One region of the Marinobacter bohaiensis genome, then DNA from elsewhere that is predicted to be linked to it. Evidence: predicted binding sites of a transcription regulator. Region 1 holds the regulator's gene; each other region holds the start of a gene.

Region 1 (2,202 bases):
TGGTCGCAGCGGGTGCCTGAATACGGGAAGGTTGCCGGAGCCGCCGATCGTTCTGGAGCCGTCCATACACAGAGCCGGTCGGAACCGGCCGAGAGAATCACAACCTGTCGTGAGAGACTGTACCCGGCATGAGTAGACCAAACCCGGTTCAGGTGATCGCCGTATCCGGCGGCAAAGGTGGCGTTGGCAAGAGCAACGTTTCGGTCAATCTGGCCATTGCCCTGGCTCAGATGGGGCGTCGTGTGGTGGTCCTGGACGCTGATCTGGGACTGGCCAACATCGACGTGCTGCTGGGCATCACCGCCCAGCACAACCTGTCCGACGTGCTGAACGGTCAGTGCGACCTGCGCGACGTCCTGGTGGACGGGCCGGGCGGCATCAAGATCGTTCCGGCGTCCTCCGGCACCCAGCGCATGACTCAACTGACGCCGATGGAACACGCCGGACTGATCAACGCGTTCAGCGAACTGGGCGACCAGATCGACGTGCTCATCGTGGACACCGCCGCCGGCATCTCCGAATCCGTGGTCAGCTTCCTGCGAGCGTCCCAGGAGCTGCTGCTGGTGGTCTGCGACGAGCCCACCTCCATCACTGACGCCTACGCCCTGATCAAGCTGATGAACCGTGATTACGGCACTAACCGTTTCCGCATCCTGGCCAACCAGGTACGCAACGACCAGGAAGGCAAGCACCTGTTCGGCAAGTTGACCCGGGTGACCGAGAGATTCCTGGATGTTGCACTACAATATGAGGGCATCGTCCCGTTCGACGAGGCGGTCAAGAAAGCGGTACAACGTCAGCGTGCAGTGCTCGAAGCCTATCCCCGCGCCAAGGCGTCGCTGGCCATCAATGCCCTGGCCCAGAAAGTCGACAACTGGCCATTGCCGTCGTCGCCGCGGGGGCACCTGGAATTTTTCGTAGAGCGTCTGGTTGACGCCTGATGCAGTACGCCGGCCGACAGGGCAGGTGGTATGGCGGTCAAACGGGCTGTTTGGGTAATCCGGATTGATGACGTTGGCAAAAGGCCTTGGAATCTACCAACAAAGCAGTGAGCGGAGTGCGGCCCGGCAACTGGTCGAGGATCACGCGCCGCTGGTGAAGAAGATCGCGCTGCACATGATGGCGCGGCTGCCCGCCTCTGTGCAGTTGGAAGACCTGATGCAGGCCGGCATGATCGGCCTGCTGGAGGCCGCGCAAAAATACGAAGCCAATAAAGGCGCTTCCTTCGAAACCTACGCCGGTATCCGTATCCGTGGCGCGATCGTTGACGAGATCCGCCGGGGTGACTGGGTGCCGCGCTCCGTCCATCGCAACACCCGTCGCATCGCGCAGGCCATCAAGGCCGTCGAGGCCCGTACCGGCGAGGAAGCCAGGGATGCGGACGTCGCCGCCGAGCTGGAAATGACGCTCAACGAATACCACGCCTGCCTCGCCGACTCGAGCGGCGGACGACTTTTTAGCCTCGATGAGCTAAATGAATCCGGCGAGGTGCCGATAGACAATGAAGATGCGGTATCTGACGCCCCCTATGCGGAGTTGTCCGAAGCCGGTTTTCGGCACAGTCTGGCTCAGGCCATTGACGGGCTGCCGGAGCGCGAAAAGCTGGTCCTGAGTCTGTATTACCAGGAAGAGCTTAACCTCAAGGAAATCGGCGCGGTCATCGGCGTCAGCGAGAGTCGCGTCAGCCAGATCCACAGTCAGGCGGCACTGCGTCTGAAAGCGCGCCTGAGCGACTGGCAACCGGGCTGATTCGACACTAGAGAACGGTACAAACTGTAGTTTTTGGTAACGGGTGCTTTACAGCGTCCGTGGACTGGACAGAATAGGCGGTGCCTTTTGATCCCGCCGGCACGGTGTGGCCGGTCAGAAGGAGGCGGGCCGGCACGATTGGTATCCCGGGTTGTAACGATTGGAGGTCCCATTGGACAAGAACATGAAAATTCTGATCGTGGATGATTTCTCCACGATGCGGCGCATCATCAAGAACCTGCTGCGCGACCTCGGTTTCACCAATACCGACGAGGCCGACGACGGCAACACAGCGCTGCCCATGCTCAAGAGCGGCAAGTACGACTTCCTCGTCACCGACTGGAACATGCCGGGCATGTCCGGCTTCGAGCTGTTGCAGGCCTGTCGTGCCGACGACACGCTCAAGGACCTGCCCATCCTGATGGTCACGGCCGAAGCCAAGCGCGACCAGAT
Region 2 (2,202 bases), on a different contig from region 1:
GACCACACCGAAGATCTCTTCGGTCGCATCGGAGGTCCGGGAGGCCAGTTGGCGCACTTCATCCGCCACCACCGCGAAGCCGCGGCCCTGATCACCGGCGCGGGCCGCTTCGATGGCGGCGTTGAGGGCCAGCAGGTTGGTCTGGTCGGCAATGCCGCTGATGTTCTGGATGATGCTATTGATGGTCTGCGACTGCTTGTCCAGCTCGCCGATGCCGTCGACGGCTTTCTCCATCTGTTCGGCGAGCTGCTGCATCACCTCCGCGGTCTTCTGCATCACCTCCATGCCGCGCTTGGCACTGGCGTCGGTGTCCTGGGAGGTTTCGTAGGCGACACTGGCGGTGTTGGCCACTTCCTGGTCCTGCTTGACCTTGTCGGTGATGACCGTCGCAAACTTGACCACCTTGTAGTACTCGTCCCGCGAGTCGGTCAGCGGGTTGTAGGATGCCTCCAGCCAGACTTCATGGCCGTAGCGGTCGACCCGCTTGAAGCGGTCGGCGACAAAATCGCCTTGCCCCAGCCGGTTCCAGAACTGCTCGTAGTCGCTGGAGTTGTAGACCTCGGGCGGACAGAACATGCGGTGATGCTTGCCCTTGATCTCCTCCAGGGAATAGCCCATCGCGTCCAGGAACAGGTTATTGGCGTTGAGTACGTGACCGCCCATATCGAACTCGATCACGGCCGTCGAACGTTGCATGGCCTGGATCAGGTTCTCGTGCTGGCGGGAGGATTCGATGGTGCGGGTCAGGTTGTTGGCGAAGATGGTGAAGTGATCCAGATTGCCATCGCTGCGCTTGATCGGGCACACCGAGGCGCGCAGCCAGAAATGCGTCCCCGCCGGGTTCTGCACCTGCCAGGCTCCGACCCAGAACGCACCGGTATCAATCGCGTCCATCATCCGGCGATAGTGCTCGGTGTCACGCAAGTAGGTCGGCACCAGATCCCGGACGTGTCGGCCGTCCAACGCGGACAGGCCGCCGCCAAACTCGGCCTCGAAATTCCCGTTACAGGAGATGATCCGCCCACCGGTATCCAGCTCCAGCTTCATCACTTCCGTCGAAATGTCCGCGACTAACTGCCGCAGCATGTAGAGCTCTTCCTTCAGGGCGGCGTTTTCTTTTCGCAGTTCGTTTCCAAACATCGACAACAGTCCTGTAATGGGAGAAGACGACAGAGATGAAGGCCCTCATTGGCCGGCCGGGAGATCCCCCTCACTCATCCACGCGACGAGTCGGCTGGCAAGGTGGGCAGTGGTTCACGCCACACCCCAGCCGCTCAACAATAGATGTATCGGCTGCAACGGCTGGATGTTTAGCCAGATCATCATTGACGACCGCAAGGAACCGGTAATTGGCTATCATTGTAGACGCCGGGTCTGTTTCCCGACTCGACGTTCTGCTCCTTGATGAATGAGTGGCTGGCAACCCACGTTGCGGCTGCACGTCAACGACGCCGATGGTCCCGCCCTGTCGCCCCGTTCATACCAAGCTGTAGATCACACTCAATCACCAGACGGCGGCGTCTGGCTTTCAACCGATGTCTTGCCCGGGAGAGTCGATGGATACGTGGTATCTGCTGTGTTTCCTTTCCGCGATTGCGATACTCGTCGCCTTCGCCAACCAGTTTTTCCTCAACATGCAAACCACCATCGCCATTACGGCCGGCGCGGTGGTCCTGTCGCTGCTGCTGATCCTGTCGGGGAAAGTGCTCGGCAACCAGACCGCCGCGGCCATCTCCGGCATGCTGGGCAGTGTGGATTTCAAATCGTTATTGCTGGAGGGCATGCTCGGCCCCCTGCTGTTCGCGGGGGCGCTTGAAATCGATCTGCGGGCGATGCGCAAGCGCCGCTGGGAAATCACCATCCTGGTGTTGTTCGGCACCCTGGCATCCACCTTCCTGGTGGGCCTGTTCCTTTTCTGGTTGCTGGGATGGATGGGCTGGGCCGTACCGTTTATCTACTGCCTGCTGTTCGGCGCGCTGATCAGCCCCACCGACCCGATTGCGGTCCTGGCCATCATCAAACAGATGAAGGCGCCACCCTCCATATCCATCCAGGTGGAAGGCGAATCCCTGTTCAACGACGGCGTCGGCCTGGTGGTGTTCACGACGATCTTTGCCCTGGCCTTCACCAGCGCCGAACCCACCTTTGGCAACGTCGCCGAACTGTTCCTGACCGAAGCCCTCGGCGGCATCGCATTTGGCA
Region 3 (2,202 bases), on a different contig from region 1:
GTTGCCCGGACGGGCATGGTCAGCCGTTGCTGCGAGGGTCGATGTCCGCCTCGGCCTGCTGCAACGAGCGGCGCTCGCCCTCTCGCTCCAGGCGAACCGTGGTGCGGCGGTTGTCGGCCGGGTTACCGGAGGCCGGGTAGCGCTCGCCGTGGTAACGGGTGACGATCTTGTCGGCCGCGATGCCATTGGCCTTGAGATACTCCGCCACCGCATTGGCGCGGTTCTCGGACAGGGTGCGGTTGTGGATGCGGGTGCCGCTGCGATCGGTGTGGCCATCCACGAAGATCCGCGCAATGCTGCTGTCGGCGTGGATGAACTGGACGATCAGGTCGAGGCGATCCAGATCGGCATCGCTGAGCCGGGCGCTGTCGAGCTTGAAGTGAATCCGCGAGCGCTTGATCTGGTCGAAGTTCACCGGGAGCAGCCCGGCGACGCAGGTCTGGTAGTCCTGGTAGGTGCCGGCGAAGTTGATGTTCGACAGCTGGACCCGGACCGGCTCGCTGGAATAGCGGGCTTCGCTGGTCACCGTCGGCGCCATGCCCTTGAGCAGACCGTGAACCATGGCCATCGCCCGCGGCGTATCCACTTCCACCGAACGCTGCTCGGTGGTCACCTGTACCCGCCCCAGACGCGTCGGCGCGACGCCGGGCCGCCAGCTCGGCGCTTCGACGTTCAGGTAACCGGCGCCCACTTTCATCAGGCGGATGTCCGACTCCAGGTAAAAGCGCAGCTCATCGCCGGCCCGATGCTGGAACACCGCTCGACCGTACCCGGGCACCTCATGGGTGAGCGAACAGCTGAAAACCGAGGAGGCCAGATACCATTGGCTGTTTTCGATGCCGGCGCCGTAACTGGCCGCTTCGGTCCCCGTCAGGGGGAACGCCAGTAAAGGAACGACCAGCAGGGGGCGCAGAGAACGTCGCATCGCCGATAACCCGTGGTGACTGCGTGAAAAAGTTGCGTTGACTCTTCACCTATCGGCCAACGGGGGCGAACCTTTAGCCGTTCGCCGGAAATTTCCCGGCCGTCCATCCAAACGCCGGGTCTGGTATACTCCGCAGCAAATTCTGTTCACCGGATTGGAAGATTGACGCCCATGACCACGACCCTGACGCTGACCCGCCCCGATGACTGGCACCTGCACGTACGCGATGGCGAGGTATTGGCCGATGTCGTTCCGGCCACGGCGCGCTGCTTCCGGCGGGCGATCATCATGCCCAACCTGGTGCCACCGGTGGTCAACGCCAGCGACGCCCTGGCCTATCGCCAGCGCATCATGGCCGTGCTGCCCGAGGGCGCGGATTTCGACCCGCTGATGACCCTTTACCTGACCGAGCAGACCACCGCCGAGGACATCCGCCAGGCGCGCGAGGCGGGCGTGATCGCCGCCAAGCTCTACCCGGCCGGCGCCACCACCAACTCATCCTCCGGCGTGACCGATATCCGCAACATCGATGCGGTGCTGGAAGCCATGAGCGAGTGCGGCATGCTGTTGCTGGTGCACGGCGAGGTGACCGACAGCGACATCGACATCTTCGATCGCGAGAAGATTTTCCTGGAGCGCGTGCTGGCGCCGACCCGGGAGCGCTTCCCGGACCTGAAAGTGGTGCTCGAACACATCACCACCGAGGATTCCGCCCAGTTCGTGCTGGAAAGCGACCGTAACCTGGCCGCCACCATCACCCCGCAGCACCTGCTCTACAACCGCAACCACATGCTGGTCGGCGGCATGCGCCCGCACCTGTATTGCCTGCCCATCCTCAAACGCCAGCGCCACCAGCAGGCCCTGCAGGACGTGGTGGTTGGCGGCGATCGCCGTTTCTTCCTGGGCACCGATTCGGCGCCCCACGACACCAGCCGCAAGGAAAGCGCTTGCGGCTGCGCCGGCTGCTTCTCCGCGCCGGCGGCGATCGAACTCTACGCCGAAGCCTTCGACGACCTGGGCGCGCTCGACAACCTGGAAGCCTTCGCCAGTTTCAACGGCCCGGACTTCTACGGCCTGCCGCGCAACACGGACACCATCACCCTGGTGCGCGAGCCCTGGACCCAGGCTGAGAGTCTGCCGCTGGGCAGCGGTCGTATCACACCGCTGCGGGCGGGCGAGCAGATCCGCTGGCGTCTGCAGGCCTGAAGCCGGCGGGCCGCAACCGAATCAAGTCATTAACAGTAAGGGTACTCAGTGATCGAGGAAGACAAACCAAC

Evidence for each region. Region 1 encodes FliA, which starts transcription of late flagellar genes. Its sites were predicted from a motif close to CTAAAGTTTNNNNNNNNNNNGCCGNTAA; they were not measured.
Region 2: the regulator FliA is predicted to act here: its motif matches at 1,287-1,314, upstream of DKK67_RS21925 (methyl-accepting chemotaxis protein).
Region 3: the regulator FliA is predicted to act here: its motif matches at 975-1,002, upstream of DKK67_RS11780 (flagellar protein MotY).

Annotation. Positions count from the first base shown of each region.
Region 1 is NZ_QGEH01000004.1:74,695-76,896, reverse strand. Features, by position in the region: gene flhF (flagellar biosynthesis protein FlhF) at 1-20, shown strand, start outside; gene DKK67_RS16990 (MinD/ParA family protein) at 129-941, shown strand; gene DKK67_RS16985 (RNA polymerase sigma factor FliA) at 1,009-1,749, shown strand; gene cheY (chemotaxis response regulator CheY) at 1,922-2,202, shown strand, end outside.
Region 2 is NZ_QGEH01000001.1:1,060,341-1,062,542, reverse strand. Features, by position in the region: gene DKK67_RS21925 (methyl-accepting chemotaxis protein) at 1-1,140, opposite strand, end outside; gene DKK67_RS04720 (cation:proton antiporter) at 1,557-2,202, shown strand, end outside.
Region 3 is NZ_QGEH01000001.1:2,626,388-2,628,589, forward strand. Features, by position in the region: gene DKK67_RS11780 (flagellar protein MotY) at 20-925, opposite strand; gene pyrC (dihydroorotase) at 1,097-2,131, shown strand.